Regions from separate parts of the Arthrobacter sp. GCM10027362 genome, predicted to be linked through region 2. Evidence: predicted binding sites of a transcription regulator. Region 2 holds the regulator's gene; each other region holds the start of a gene.
What was found. The regulator HrcA, encoded in region 2, represses chaperone genes, less so after heat shock. The targets are predictions, from matches to a motif close to TTNGCACTCGNNNNNNNCGAGTGCNAA.

Region 1 (5,076 bases), on a different contig from region 2:
GCTTAGCGGGGATGTCGCCCTCGCCGCCGACGCGAGTGCCTTCTACGGCGTCTCCGTCCGCGGCGACTCCGCCCCCATCCGGGTGGGGGCCGGCAGCAACCTCCAGGACAACGTGGTCCTGCACGCCGACGCCGGCTTCCCCTGCACCGTAGGTGCCGGTGTCAGCGTGGGACACTCCGCCGTCATCCACGGCTGCACGGTCGAGGACAACTGCCTGGTGGGCATGAGCGCCACCATCATGAACGGCGCCGTCATCGGCGCAGGTTCGCTGGTGGCCGCCGGCGCCGTCGTGCTTGAAGGCACCCAGGTCCCGCCGCGCTCGCTGGTGGCGGGCGTGCCTGCCAAGGTCCGGCGGGAGCTGAGCGAGGAGGAATACCAGTCGGTCCTGCGCAACGCCTCCCACTACGTGGAGCTGGCCAAACTGCACCGCGAAGCCAACGCCTGATCCCCCTCGCCCGTACGCGACCCGGGCCGGAAGGCTGCCATTTATCGAACCCGGTAACCGCAGCTCTCCGGCCCGGATGGAAGTGTTCGGGCATGGACGCCGGCGGGCGCGGCGGCAATCATTGATCCATGACGCACATCGTGCCCCCGCCCTGCGCCGAACCGGGCGCGCCGAGCCCCCTCGAGGCTACCGGCCGGCCGCTGCGCTGGGGCGTGGTTTCCACCGGCAGGATGGCCGGCCGCGTCACCGAGGACATCGCCCGGCTTGAGGATGCCGTGCTGCAGGCGGTCAGTTCGCGCAGCGAGGCCAATGCGGTCGAATTCGGTGACCGGTTCGGCTTTGCCGCCTGCTATTTCGACGACGGCCCGGTCCGCGGCTACGAGCGGCTCTTCGCCGACCCGGCGGTGGACGTGGTGTACGTGGCCACCCCGCACGGGCAGCACTACGAGATTGCCAGGCGGGCGCTGGAGGCCGGCAAGCATGTGCTGTGCGAAAAGTCCCTGGCCATCAATGCCCGCGAGGCGGCCGAGCTGATCGAACTGGCCCGCGGCCGCGGCCTGTTCCTGATGGAGGCCATCTGGAGCCGCTTCCTGCCGGCGATCAACCGGGCCTGGCAGATCATTGCCTCCGGCGAACTGGGCACCATCCACTGGGTACAGGCGGACCTGGGCTTTCCCGCGCCATACGATGTCACCACACGGCTGTGGAATCCGGCAGCGGGCGGCGGCGCCCTGCTGGACCTGGCCGTCTACCCGTTGACCTGGGCGCTGGGTGCGCTCGGTTACCCGCAGACCGTCACCGCCGTCGGACACGTGAACGAAGACGGCATCGATGATCAAAACGCCCTGACGCTGACCTACAGCTCCGGCGCCCAGGCGCAGCTGACCTCCTCGCTGCTGGCCTGGTCCCCGCGCACGGCCACGGTGGCAGGCTCGCACGGCTGGCTGCGCACCGATTCCCCGCTGCACAACCCCTCGGAACTGGTCATCGAGCAGCACCGGGGCCGGCTCCGGACCGAGCGCTTCGGGCAGATCGGCAACGGTTTCACCTACCAGCTCCGCGAGGTCACGCGCTGCATCCAGGCCGGCCTGACGGCCAGCCCGACCATGCCGTGGGAACACACGCTGAAAACCATGCGGCTGTTCGACGGCGTCCGCGCCCAGCTGGGAGTCAGCTACATCAACGACCGCATCCCGGCCGCGGACTGAGGAACCGGCCTCCCCGCCCGAGCGGGCGAGGGACGGGGCGGCCGCTGAAAAGTGAGGCGGCAGGGGTCCCCGCCCGAGCGGGCGAGGGACGGGGCGGCCGCTGAACGCTATGCAAGCGGCCGCCGCCGTGGTTACCCTCAAACATGGGCGCAGAAGTCAAGTCCAAAACCTTCAGCCGGGAGCAGCGGACAAAGTACCGGCAGCGGCTCCTGGAGAACCTGGAAACCCTTGCCAGCTACCTGGCCACCGGGCAGTTCGCCGCCACCGGCACCATCGGCCTGGAGCTGGAGCTGAACCTGGCCAATGCGGACTTCTCCCCCGCCCTGCGCAACGCCGCGGTCCTGGAAGCCATCGCGGATCCGGCCTTCCAGACCGAGCTCGGCGCGTTCAACATCGAGCTGAACCATCCGGCCCTGTCCATCGCCGGTCCGGGGCTCAAGCAGCTCGAGGACAACCTGCGCGCCCAGCTCAACCGCGCAAACGAGCGCGCAGCGGAGAAGAATGCCGACATCCTGATGATCGGCATCCTGCCCACGCTCAAGCGCGGCCTGCTGGAGGACATGTCCTGGCTCAGCCCGGGCAAACGCTACGCGGCCTTGAACACCTCGGTACTGCAGGCCCGGGGCGAAGACGTGCTGCTGGAACTGCGCGGCATCGAGTCCCTCTCCTTCTACGCCAAGAACATCGCCCCGGAAGCGGCCTGCACCAGCGTCCAGCTGCACCTGCAGGTCCAGCCACAGGAATTCGCCCCGGTCTGGAACGCCGCCCAGGTCATCGCCGGACCGCAGGTGGCGCTGGCAGCGAACTCCCCCATTTTCATGGAGACCCTGCTTTGGCACGAGACGCGCATCGAGCTGTTCAAGCAGGCCATCGACACCCGGCCGCCGGAGATGCGCAACCAGGGCGTCCGGCCGCGCGTCTGGTTTGGGGAGCGCTGGATCACCTCCATCTTCGACCTGTTCGAGGAAAACGTCCGCTACTTCCCCGCCCTGCTGCCCGAACTCGCACGCAGCACCGGCCGGCACACCGTAGGCGGTGCGCCGCTGCTGCCGGAGCTGCTGCTGCACAACGGCACCGTGTACCGCTGGAACCGGCCGATCTACGACCCGGGCAAGGACCAGCCCCACCTGCGGCTGGAAAACCGGCTGCTGCCGGCCGGCCCCACCGTGCTGGACACCGTTGCCAACGCGGCCTTCTTCTTCGGCCTGGTCCGCGTGCTCAGGACCGCGGAGCGTCCGCTCTGGACCCGGATGGCCTTCAAGACCGCAGCGGACAACTTCCTGGCCTGCGCCCGGACCGGACTGGAGGCCACGGTGTACTGGCCGGGCATCGGGGACATGCCGGTCACCGAACTGATCCTGCGCCACCTGCTGCCGATGGCCGCCAACGGCCTCGAACAGCTGGGCGTGGACGGCGAGCTGATCGGCAGGTACCTGGACGTGCTGCGCACCCGGACCCAGTCGGAACAGAACGGGGCCGCCTGGCAGATCGCCGCCCTGCGCCGGTTCGAGGCCTCCGGCCTGGACCGCAGTACCGCACTGACCGAGATGACCCGCCATTACTGGGAAAACATGCACACCAACCAGCCGGTGCACACCTGGCCGCTGCCGTAGGCGCGGTCGTCCGGCCGGCTCAAGGCTGCCGAGGCCGCAGGCTGGTCACCGAGAGGCGGCTTCGCGCCGGTGCTGGTCGATTGCCATCGCGATGAGCAGGAGGCCGCCGGCCGGGCTCGTGCCGCCGGGCAGCACCGCGGTGAGTACCTGGAGTCGGAACAAGCGGCGCGCCCGCGGCGGGTACCGCCGTCGTTCCGCTTCGCCCAGGGCAGGAAAAACGTCTGGCACTCCCCTAACTAGAGTGCTAACTTATACACATAGTTGAGTCGAAAAGACTCAACTATGGCAGGTCAGCACCGCTCCGGGAGGAGCGATGAAGCGAAGGAGTTGATGAGAATGGCCATGAACCTTGATCCGTTCCGTGAGCTGGACCGCGTCGCCGCATCCCTGCTGGAGCGCCGGCAGGGTCTGCGCCAGATGCCGATGGACCTCTATCGCGAGGGTGACCACTACGTCCTGGCCGCAGACCTGCCGGGCATCGATCCGGCCTCGGTGGACATTGACGTCGACGGCCAGTTGCTGACCATTCGCGCTGAGCGCGCGCTGGGCGGCGCGGAGGGCGTGAAGTGGCTGACCCGCGAACGCGAGAGCGGCTCCTTCCTGCGCCAGCTCAACCTGGGGCAGGGCATCGACATCGACGCCATTTCGGCACAATATGAAAACGGCGTGCTCAGCGTGACCATCCCCGTGAGCGAACGCGCCAGGCCGCGCAAGATCGAAGTTGCCACCGGCGCGGGCGCGCCGCAGGTCGGCGCAACGGCCGGTCAGCCGGCCGAAGCCAAGTAGCCTCCGTACATGACGGCGGCCCCGTACCTTCCGGCGAAGGTACGGGGCCGCCGTCAGGCGCCGGACACCGCTACTTGCGCAGCGTGGCGATTACCTCGTTGAGCGTGGCCGAGGGACGCATCACGGCCGAGGCCTTGGACTCGTCCGGATGGTAGTAGCCGCCAAGGTCCACCTCGGAGCCCTGGACCGACAGCAGCTCGTCGTTGATGGCCTGTTCCTTGGAGCCCAGCGCCTCGGCCACGGCGGAGAAGGCCTTGGCCAGCTCCGAGTCCTCGGCCTGCTTGGCCAGCTCCTGGGCCCAGTACGTGGCCAGGTAGAAGTGGCTGCCGCGGTTGTCGATCTCCCCCACCTTCCGGCTCGGGGACTTGTTCTCGAGCAGGAAGGTGCCGGTGGCCCGGTCCAGGGTGTCCGCCAGGACCTGGGCGCGCTTGTTGCCGCTGGTGGCGGCCAGGTGCTCGAAGCTGGCGGCCAGGGCCAGGAACTCGCCCAGGGAATCCCAGCGCAGGTGGTTTTCCTTCAGCAGCTGCTGCACGTGCTTCGGAGCCGAACCGCCGGCGCCGGTCTCGAACAGGCCGCCGCCGTTGAGCAGCGGCACGATGGAGAGCATCTTGGCGCTGGTGCCGAGTTCGAGGATCGGGAACAGGTCGGTCAGGTAGTCGCGCAGCACGTTGCCGCTCACCGAAATGGTGTCCTCGCCCTTGCGGATGCGCTCCAGCGTGAAGGCGGTGGCCTCCTCCGGGGCCATGATTTCGATCTGCAGGCCCTCGGTGTCATGCTCCTTGAGGTACGCGGTGACCTTGCTGATCAGGTTGGCGTCGTGCGCACGGGTCTTGTCCAGCCAGAAGACCGCAGGCATCTTGGAGGCGCGGGCGCGGGTGACGGCGAGCTTGACCCAGTCGCGGATCGGCAGGTCCTTGGTCTGGCAGGCGCGCCAGATGTCGCCCGGGGCGACCTCGTGGTCGATGATGACGTTGCCGTCGCCGTCAACCACCTGCACGGTGCCGGCGGCCTGGATCTCGAAGGT
Region 2 (5,076 bases):
GGTCCGCGTAGCTGCGCACGCTGCCCAGCAGCCGGCGCCAGCCTTCGGCGATGTCCGCCTGGGTCCGGTTCGGCCAGCCCAGTCCGGCCAGGATCCCGGTCTTCCAGTCGGTGCCGCGGGGCACCACCGGCCAGGCGGCCAGCCCGATCACCGAGGGCTTGATCGCCTGCCAGACATCGACATAGGGATGCCCCACGATGAGCACGTTGCCGCGCGCTGCCGGCACAGCCATCGCCGCCTGCGCAATCCGCCACTCCTTGGAATCCTGGACCAGGTGGTCCACCAGGATGCCGAGCTTGCGTCCGGGCCCCGGGGCGAAATCCGCCACTGCCGCGGCGAGGTCGTCCACTCCGTGCAGCGGTTCGACGACGATGCCCTCCACGCGCAGGTCGTCGCCCCAGACCTTCTCCACCAGCTCGGCGTCGTGCTTTCCCTCCACCCAGATCCGGCTGGCTTTGGCCACCTGGGCGCGCAGTCCCTGGACCTTGACCGAACCGGACGCCGTACGCAGGGCGGTCTTCGGCGCGGCGGCGACGGCCGGCACCACCTTGACCGGTTCTCCGTCGAGCAGGAAGCCGAAGCCGAGCGGAAAGGAGCGGGTCTTGCCGCGCCGGTCCTCGAGCGCCACCAGGTGCACGCCGCCGGATTTTTCCACTCGGACTACCGCCCCGACCCAGCCGCTCTGGACGTCCTCCAGCACCAGCCCCGGATCCGCCGCCACTTGGCGCGGCTCGCGCCGGGGGGCCCGCGTGGTGATGTCCTGGGGTCCCCAACCGTAGCTGGTCATGGCTGTCCGTCCTTCGGCTTGGTAGTGCTGAGGCTGATGCGGCTGCCGGGGCAGGCAGTTGCCATCGGCGTCACCATGCTAGCCCAGGCACCGGCCGCCCCGCCGCGGGCGCGCGGGCCGCGAACGGGGAGCCGGCTGGGCGCAATCCCATGTTGCGTCCGGACGTACTAGACTTAGCACTTAGGCACGGTGAGTGCTAACCGTCCCCCGCCCTCCAGATGCGGGCGGGGTACGGGTTGGCAGATTGGACAGGAGGTTCCGGTGAGCGAGGTCCGCCGCCTGGAGGTGCTGCGCGCCATAGTCGAAGACTATGTCCATTCGCGCGAGCCCGTCGGGTCCAAGGCCCTGGTCGAACGCCACCACCTGGGCGTCTCATCCGCCACCATCCGCAACGACATGGCCGCACTGGAGGAGGAGGGGCTGATCGTCGCCCCTCACACCAGTTCCGGCCGCATCCCCACGGACAAGGGCTACCGCCTGTTCGTGGACCGGATCTCGGATGTCAAGCCGCTCTCCGCCGCGGAGCGGCGCGCCATCCAGACGCTGCTGGACGGCGCCGATGACCTCGACGACGTGATGGACCGCACCGTGCGCCTGCTGTCCCAGCTGACCAACCAGGTGGCGGTGATCCAGTACCCGCACCTGGGCCGGGCCAGGGTGCGGCACATCGAGTTTGTCCTTCTGGCCCCGCGCCAGGTGCTCGTGGTGCTGATCGCCGACAACGGCACGGTGGAGCAGCGGGTGATCAGGCTGCCCGAGGATATTGCCGAGGCGGATCTGGCCGATCTGCGCGCAGCGCTGCTGGGCACCCTGGCAGGCACGCCGCTGTCCGAGGTGGGCGCCAAACTCGCCGCCGGCGTACCCGGGGTCTCCGCGGAGCACGCCGATGTCCTCCAGGCCTTGTGCACCGAACTCGTCCATTTGTCCGCCCCCACCCGCGACGAACGCATCCTGATGGCCGGAACGGCCAACCTGGCCCGCTCCACCGGGGACTTCCCGCTGAGCATTTCGCCAATCCTGGAAGCCTTGGAGGAGCAGGTGGTGATGCTGCGGCTGCTTTCCGAGATGCAGCAGGACGCCCGCGGCATTTCCGTGCGGATCGGCAGCGAGAACCCGTACAATTCGTTGTCCGGGACTTCGGTCGTGGCCACCGGCTACGGGCCTGATTCCTCTGCCAAGGTGGGTGTGCTCGGGCCCACGCGCATGGACTATCCGACCACCATGGCCGCCGTGCGGGCCGTGGCCCGCTATTTGTCGAGGATCCTGGCCGGCTAACCCGGCCGCGGAAAAGCAGCAGGGCAAGCACCGACAGGGCGGCCGGGCCGCCGGAACACGATTCGCAGGAAGAGAAGTATTCAAAGGTGACCAACCATTACGACGTACTCGGAGTCAGCCGCGACGCAAGCACCGAGGAAATCAAGAAGGCCTACCGCAAGCTGGCCCGCAAGCTGCATCCGGATGTCAACCCTGGCCCGGATGGCGCGGAAAAGTTCAAGCAGGTCAGCCACGCCTACGAGGTGCTTTCGGATCCGCAGAAGCGCCGGATCTATGACACCACGGGCAACGAGAACGGCACGGACAACGGCTTCGGCGGCGGTTTCTCGGGACAGGGATTCGCATTCCAGGACATCTTCGAGACCTTCTTCGGCGGCACCGGCTCGGCCGGGCCGGCCAGCCGCACGCGTCGCGGCCAGGATGCCCTGATCAATGTCCGGATCGACCTGAAGGACGCCGTCTTCGGCGTTAACAAGAAGATCGAGGTGGACACCGCCGTCGTCTGCCCCACCTGCAACGGCAGTTGCTGCCGCGAGGGCACCTACCCGCGCACCTGCGACATCTGCGGCGGTTCCGGCCAGGTCCAGCGCGCCGTGCGCTCCATCCTCGGCCAGGTCATGACGACGGCCCCGTGCGGCAGCTGCCAAGGCTTCGGCACCATCATTCCGGACCCGTGCAACGAATGTAACGGCGAGGGCCGGATCCGCAGCCGCCGCTCGCTGACCCTCAAGATTCCCGCCGGCGTGGCAACCGGAACCCGCATCCAGCTCGCCGGACAGGGCGAGGCCGGTCCGGCCGGCGGTCCGCAGGGCGACCTGTACGTGGAGATCCGTGTGGCCCCGGACAAGAACTACATCCGCGAAGGCGACGACCTCAACGTCACGCTGGCCGTGCCGATGACGGCGGCGGCGCTGGGGACGACGCTGAACCTGGAGACGTTCGACGGCGACCAGGAGCTGAACCTGAAGGCCGGCACCCAGTCCGGCGAAGTGATCACCCTGCGCGGCCTTGGGGTCACCCACCTGCGCGGCTTCGGCCGCGGCGACCTGAAGGTCCACATCCACGTCGAGACCCCGACGAAGCTCGACGCCGAGCAGGAGGAGCTGCTGCGCCGGCTGGCCCACCTGCGCGGCGAGCATCTGGCCGAGGGCAAGCTGGCCCCCAGCGGCACCGGCGTCTTCGCCCGGCTGCGGGACAAGCTCGGCAACCTCTGACAGCGGCCCGTCGTTGACCAACCCTGTCTTTTTCGCGGAACCGGGCCAGCTCGACGACGTCCTGCCCGGTTCGGTCTTCCGGCTCGCCGGCGCCGAGGCGCGGCACGCCGTCACCGTCCGGCGCCTGGCTGCGGGGGAGCGGGCGGACATTGCCGACGGCGCCGGCCGGCGCGTGTCCGGCAGCGTACGCTCGGCGGCCAACACGGAACTGGTCCTGGACGTTGAGTCCGTGGTCGACGAGCCGGCGCCGCCCTACCGGCTGGTGCTGGTCCAGGCCCTGGCCAAGGGGGACCGGGACGAGCTGGCCGTGGAAGCGGCCACCGAGCTTGGCGTGGACCAGGTGGTGCCCTGGCAGGCCGAACGCAGCATCGTGCGCTGGCGGGCCGAGAAGCAGGCCAAGGGCCTGGCCAAATGGGAGTCCACCGTGCGGTCCGCAGCCAAGCAGGCCCGCCGGGCACGGATCCCGGAGGTGGGCACCCCGGTGGACTTGAAGGGCCTGTGTGCGCTGATCGGCCGCAGCGCCCTGGCACTGATCCTGCACGAGGAGGCCGAACAGCCCCTCGCCGCTGCCGCCGCGGACCTGGCAGCCGGGTCCCGGCAGGACGCGGACGCCGCAGTCGTCATGATCGTCGGACCGGAGGGCGGCATGAGCAGCCGCGAAGTCGACGCGATGCTGCAGGCCGGCGCCCGGGCGGTGAGGCTGGGGCCGCACGTGTTGCGTTCGTCCACGGCCGGGCCGGCCGCCGTCGCCCTGCTCAGCGTCCAGTTGGGCCGCTGGGACCGGCCGCCGGCCACCTAACGGCCGCTTGACGGGCTGGAAGGGCAGGATCCGGCCAGCCGGCGGCCCGGTCAGCGGATGGTGAAGACCTTGCTGTCCGCGTTCTGCCGGTCCCGGGTCCGGCCGCTCATGTCCTCGTGGTACACGTACAGCCGGTAGGAGCCGGGGTCCAGCGGCTGGGTGAACTCGAATTCACCCGTCTGCCCCATCGGGGCGCTGACCGAGACGGTTCCGCTCCTGACCAATTCGCCATCGCCGGAGTCCTTCGGGCCCTTGAGCCGGTAGATCTGCCAGGACAGCTGCGACTCGAAGGCCACGCCGCGCCCCAGCACCCGCACCTGGCCCTCGGAGGTCGCCCCTTCCTGCGGGTCGACGACCCAGACGGGAGCCACCAGCGCATAGTTCCGGGACATCGGCGCGCCGAGCTGCACGTGCCCGAAGGCCTGGTACCCGGTATGCCCGTCGACCAGGACCACGACTCTCAGCGGGTTCTGCGCGCTGGTCAGGCCTGCGTTGGCGGCTGCCGCGGTGGCCGTGTAGACCAACTGCTGGACGGCGCGTTCGGCGATGCCCTGGTCCACGTCGGCCTTGAAGGCATCTGAGGAAATATCCAGTGTGATGATTGAGCCGTTAGTGATCGACGCCCCCACCTTGCCGGCAGGATTCCACGGATTGAAATAGTCGGGATCGCGCGGCTTGAGCCGGGTCATCGCGCTCACCGCGGTGGTAATGGGGTCCCCCAGGTCCTCGGCCTGCCGGAATTCGCGGTAGAGGAAGACGTTCTTGCCGTTGGCGCCGAGGAAATAGATCGGGGACAGGGAGGAGCTCCGCACCGTTTCCAGCGGGCCGCTGGAAACCAGCGGATCGTGTTCCGCCGGGATCTGGGTGCTGCTGCCGGGCGGCATGGACGTCGGGCCCGCTGCTCCCTGCTCGTGCAGGGGCGAGCAACCGATCAGCGCGACGGACCCGGCCGTCAGCAAGGCAAGCCACGCGGTGAACGCGCGCGGCTGCCTCGGGCGTCC
Region 3 (5,076 bases), on a different contig from region 2:
CCGACACACCCGAGGTGCCTGCCGGAGCAGACAAGTCGGATCCGGTGCTGGTGCTCAACGGCACCGCCGTCGCCGGCCTGGGTTCGGATGTCTCGGCCACTGTGTCGGCCAACGGCTGGCAGGTCGCCGGCGTGGACAACTGGACCGGCTCCACCCTGGCCAGCTCGGTGATCTTCTACAACCCGGGCCAGCAGGCCAACGCGGAGGAACTGTCCGCGCTGCTGAACATCGGGGATGTGCGCCAGACCGGCCCGGGGGAAATCTCCGACGGCCTGACCGTGGTGCTTGGCCCCGGCTTCCAGTCCTGACCTGCGCCGGTCACGTCTCCATAACATTCAGGGCACCCCGGTTCCACCGGTTGCCGCCGTCGATAGAGTGGCACCATCCCCCGTCGGCTGGAGCCGGCCGATGGGGCTGGAAACACCGATCCATGGGGGAAATATGGCGTACGGCACGGTCAAATGGTTCAACGCGGAGAAGGGCTACGGCTTCATCACCGTCGACGGCGCGAATTCGGACGTGTTCGTCCACTGGTCCGCGATCCAGATGGAGGGCTACCGCGCCCTTGAGGAAGGCCAGCGGGTGGAATTCGAGATCGGCGAGGGACAGAAGGGGCCGCAGGCCGAGGAAGTCCGGATCGCCTCCTGACTGCCTGCCCGGAACCCGTTCCGGGCTTCAGCCTCCCCGCACGTTCCACGTCCGGGGAGGCTGCCATGGCGGCGGGATGGCAGCTCCTGCAGCTATTCCTTCAGGGGAACGCCGCGTGCATCGCGCCGGAAGGGCTCGGCCCCGACCAGGATCATGATGCCCTCGACGAAGCCCCAGATGGCGCCGAACCCGAAGGTCAGGAAGGTCACCACGATCTGCAGCACCCCGATGGCGGTGTACCCGAGGTAGAACCGGTGGATGCCCAGGCCGCCGAGCAGGATCCCGAGCAGGCCGCCGACGAGCCTGGACTTCTGCTCCACGTAACCGGTCACGTTGTAGTAGGGCTGCCCCGGCCCGCCGTAGGGTGCGCCGTACGGCGGGGGAAACCCCTGCTGCGGATACGGCGGCTGCTGGGGGTACCCTTCCTGCCGTCCGGCCGGCGGAGGATAGGGGTTCTGGACGTACGGGCCCTGCTGTCCGTAGGGCTGGGCATGCGGAGGCATTTGTCCGCCCAGCGCGGACTGGGCCGGCTCGGCGGAGCCGGCAGGTGCACCGGCGCCGGGCTTGGACAGCGGCAGGGTGGGGTTCGACGGCTCCCCGGGGATCGGTTCCGTGGGGTTGGCCGGCCTGTCCCTGCCGGCGTCCGGAGGTTCGGACATCGTCTGGCTCCTCGTCTGGGTTGGATGCTGGAGGAATTTTCCCGTCCCGCCTATCAATCTACGGCCCGGCGGGGGCGGAAACCATGGGGGAATGCCCTGATTCGGCGGCCGGAAACCCTGAGCGCCGCCGCTACGTTTACGCGCGTGGCGTAGCGAACACCTGGCGGTTGCACTCGGCCCCGGTGAGTGCTAATTATTGACTTAGCACTCTTCCCGCTCGACTGCTAAGAATCTCTCGGGACCCCCAGGGGATCCGGCAGCCGGCGGAAGGAGCGAAGTACCCGGTCGCTGTGGTGAGGGCAGGGGTGCGGCGTAAAGAGATCGCCGCCGCCGCTGCCCGTCCGTCGCGGGCACCGCAGATGGCCACGCAGTCTGGATCCGTCCAGCATTGCACCCGCTGTCTATTTGTCCAGAAGGGACCTAAGCCGTTATGGCAAAGATCATTAGCTTTGATGAAGAGGCCCGCCGCGGTCTCGAGCGCGGACTGAACACCCTCGCCGACGCCGTGAAGGTCACCCTCGGCCCCCGTGGCCGCAACGTGGTGCTCGAGAAGAAGTGGGGCGCCCCCACGATCACCAACGACGGTGTTTCCATTGCCAAGGAAATCGAGCTGGACGAGCCGTACGAGAAGATCGGCGCCGAACTCGTCAAGGAAGTTGCCAAGAAGACCGACGAGGTCGCCGGTGACGGCACCACCACCGCCACCGTGCTGGCCCAGGCCCTGGTCAGGGAGGGCCTGCGCAACGTCGCCGCCGGCGCCGACCCGCTGAGCCTGAAGCGCGGTATTGAAAAGGCCGTCGAAGCTGTCACCTCCGAGCTGCTCGCTTCCGCCAAGGAAATCGAGACCAAGGAAGAGATCGCCGCCACCGCGTCGATCTCCGCCGGCGATCCCCAGATCGGCCAGCTCATCTCCGAGGCCCTGGACAAGGTCGGCAAGGAAGGCGTCATCACCGTCGAGGAGTCCAACACCTTCGGCCTCGAGCTCGAGCTCACCGAGGGTATGCGCTTCGACAAGGGCTTCATCTCCGGCTACTTCGTGACCGACGCGGAGCGCCAGGAGACCGTCCTGGAGGACCCGTACATCCTGATCGTCAACTCCAAGATCTCCAGCGTCAAGGACCTGGTTGCCGTCCTGGAGAAGGTCATGCAGTCCGGCAAGCCGCTGCTGATCATCGCCGAAGACGTCGAGGGCGAGGCCCTGGCCACCCTGGTGGTCAACAAGATCCGCGGCACCTTCAAGTCCGTCGCCGTCAAGGCTCCGGGCTTCGGCGACCGCCGCAAGGCCATGCTGGCCGACATCGCCATCCTGACCGGCGGCCAGGTCATCGCCGAAGAGGTCGGCCTGAAGCTGGAGAACGCCACCCTGGACCTGCTGGGCCAGGCCCGCAAGGTGGTTGTCACCAAGGACGAGACCACCATCGTCGAAGGGGCCGGTGACGCCGAGGAGATCGCGGGCCGCGTCAACCAAATCCGCGCCGAGATCGAGAACACCGATTCGGACTACGACCGCGAGAAGCTGCAGGAGCGCCTCGCCAAGCTGGCCGGCGGCGTTGCCGTCATCAAGGCCGGTGCCGCCACCGAGGTGGAACTCAAGGAGCGCAAGCACCGCATCGAGGACGCCGTCCGCAACGCGAAGGCTGCCGTTGAGGAAGGCATCGTCGCCGGCGGCGGCGTTGCCCTGATCCAGGCCGGCGCCAAGGCCTTCGCCAACCTGAACCTGCAGGGTGACGAGGCCACCGGTGCCAACATCGTCAAGGTTGCCATCGACGCTCCGCTGAAGCAGATCGCCTTCAACGCCGGCCTCGAGCCCGGCGTTGTGGTGGACAAGGTCCGCGGCCTGCCCGCCGGCCACGGCCTGAACGCCGCGTCCGGCGAGTACGAGGACCTGCTGGCCGCCGGGGTGAACGACCCGGTCAAGGTGACCCGCTCTGCCCTGCAGAACGCCGCCTCGATCGCCGGCCTGTTCCTGACCACCGAGGCCGTCGTCGCGGACAAGCCCGAGAAGGCCGCTCCGGCCATGCCGGGTGGCGACGAGATGGGCGGCATGGGCGGCTTCTAGGCCTCCCCGCTCCGGTCCGGAAGCACGGTCCCTCCGCGGGGCCGTGCTTCCGGCGTTAATGGCCCGGCGAAAAGCCCAGGGACTGCAGCTCGCCGGCCAGGTTGGCCTGCGCCTGCACCTGCCAGAGCCTGCGGGCTGTCGCTGTCCGGTACAGCGGGTCCAGCGCCAGTAGCCGGCGGACGACGGCGGCCCGTCCCGCCGCGAAGCCGGCATCGGGCACGTGGGCGTATTCCCGGCGGACGGCCTGCAGGTAGTCCCGGTATCCGGCCGCGTCCCGGCCCAGGACCGAAAGGTCCGCATCGCACAGCAGTGCGCCGGGCCGGTCCAGGTCTTCGGGCCGGTGGGTGGCGGTGAGCAGGACCAGGCGCACCGTTTCGTCGATTTCCTGCCTGCGGCAACCAGCGCGCCCGAGCAGCTCCCCGGCCAGCCTGGCCGACTCCTCTTCGTCGCGTCCGGCCGCCCCGTTGTACACGGCGTCGTGGAACCAGGCGGCAAACCACAGGGCCCGGGGTTCCGGCCCGGGGTCTTCCCCGGCACCGAGCAGCGTCCGCACGGCCTCGAGCACGGCCAGCAGGTGGGTCCGGTCATGATAGTGGCGGTGGGCCTCGCCCCAGCGTTCGACAAGCTCCCGGCCCAGCTCCGGCCTGCCGGGCAGCAGCCGCTCCCAGTGGTGCAGCAGGACCGTCTCCAGCTTGCTGCTGCGCCGCCGGGCCGGAATCCTCAGCCCGCTGGCGGCCAGCCGGCGCACCAGGACCCCGCCCGATACCTCGATGGCCCCGCGGTCCACCAGCTCCTGGTAGCGGGCGGCGGGAACATCGTAGTGATCCAGATCGAAGGCCCGCTCCGGAATACCTGCCCTCGCCGCAAACTCGTGGAGCTCGGCCAGGGACGCGTCCGAGACCAGGTGCGAGAAATGTGTGCCGTGGGCGGGCCACCGCGGCGGATCGATCAGTATTGCCACGTTCCAAGCCTATGTCCGCTTCCCCTTCCTGCTATCTGAAAAGATGGACTGCATGACAATCACTGCTGCCGCCGACGGTTCCGCGCTCGGCAATCCCGGCCCTGCCGGCTGGGCCTGGTATATCGACGATGACTGTTGGGCAGCCGGCGGATGGCCGCACGGCACCAACAACCAGGGCGAGCTGATGGCCGTGCTCGACCTGCTCCGGTCCACGGCGCACCTCCCCGGGGAGCATCTGAGGATCCTGTGTGACAGCCAGTATGTGATCAACTGCGTCTCCAAATGGATGCCCGGCTGGAAGCGGAAGGGCTGGCGCAAGGCGGACGGCAAGCCCGTCCTGAACGTGGACCTGCTGCAGCAGATTGACGAGGCCGTCAAGGGCCGCAGCTACGAGTTCGAATGGGTCCGCGGACACGCCGGACACGACCTGAACGAGGCCGCTGACCTGCGTGCCCGTGCCGTGGCTCTGGCCTACCAGCAGGGCACTGTGATACCCGCCGGACCGGGTTTCGCGGCCGCCGGGGACGCCGGCGCCCCGCCCTCCGCCGGCGGCGCGGTCCCCGGACCGGAACAGGCCGGTGCCATCGGGGCGGAGGGTGCACGGCAGGCTGCCGCCACGGGGGCGGAACCGGCCGAACCGGATCTGTTTTCCGAGCTGGAGGAAGCGGACCGGCCGGAGGAAGACGGCAAGCCCGAGCATGTCGTGCTGGCGCTGGAGGAGGAACTGCTGCGGCCCGAAACCCGCGCGG

Region 1: a site for HrcA is predicted at 3,488-3,514, ahead of ACFQ36_RS07265 (Hsp20/alpha crystallin family protein). Genes of this name have one in related genera too.
Region 3: a site for HrcA is predicted at 1,509-1,535, ahead of groL (chaperonin GroEL). Genes of this name have one in related genera too.

The regions. Positions count from the first base shown of each region.
Region 1 covers NZ_JBHTML010000031.1:21,539-26,614, reverse strand. Annotated here, with positions in the region: gene ACFQ36_RS07280 (gamma carbonic anhydrase family protein) at 1-445, shown strand, start outside; gene ACFQ36_RS07275 (Gfo/Idh/MocA family protein) at 574-1,653, shown strand; gene ACFQ36_RS07270 (glutamate--cysteine ligase) at 1,797-3,266, shown strand; gene ACFQ36_RS07265 (Hsp20/alpha crystallin family protein) at 3,603-4,052, shown strand; gene ACFQ36_RS07260 (NADP-dependent isocitrate dehydrogenase) at 4,123-5,076, opposite strand, start outside.
Region 2 covers NZ_JBHTML010000059.1:1,155-6,230, forward strand. Annotated here, with positions in the region: gene ACFQ36_RS10645 (DUF3097 domain-containing protein) at 1-787, opposite strand, end outside; gene hrcA (heat-inducible transcriptional repressor HrcA) at 1,049-2,062, shown strand; gene dnaJ (molecular chaperone DnaJ) at 2,149-3,276, shown strand; gene ACFQ36_RS10660 (16S rRNA (uracil(1498)-N(3))-methyltransferase) at 3,290-4,075, shown strand; gene ACFQ36_RS10665 (Gmad2 immunoglobulin-like domain-containing protein) at 4,126-5,076, opposite strand, start outside.
Region 3 covers NZ_JBHTML010000083.1:6,809-11,884, reverse strand. Annotated here, with positions in the region: gene ACFQ36_RS12920 (LytR C-terminal domain-containing protein) at 1-308, shown strand, start outside; gene ACFQ36_RS12915 (cold-shock protein) at 442-648, shown strand; gene ACFQ36_RS12910 (TM2 domain-containing protein) at 741-1,307, opposite strand; gene groL (chaperonin GroEL) at 1,738-3,366, shown strand; gene ACFQ36_RS12900 (DUF4031 domain-containing protein) at 3,422-4,327, opposite strand; gene ACFQ36_RS12895 (RNase H family protein) at 4,380-5,076, shown strand, end outside.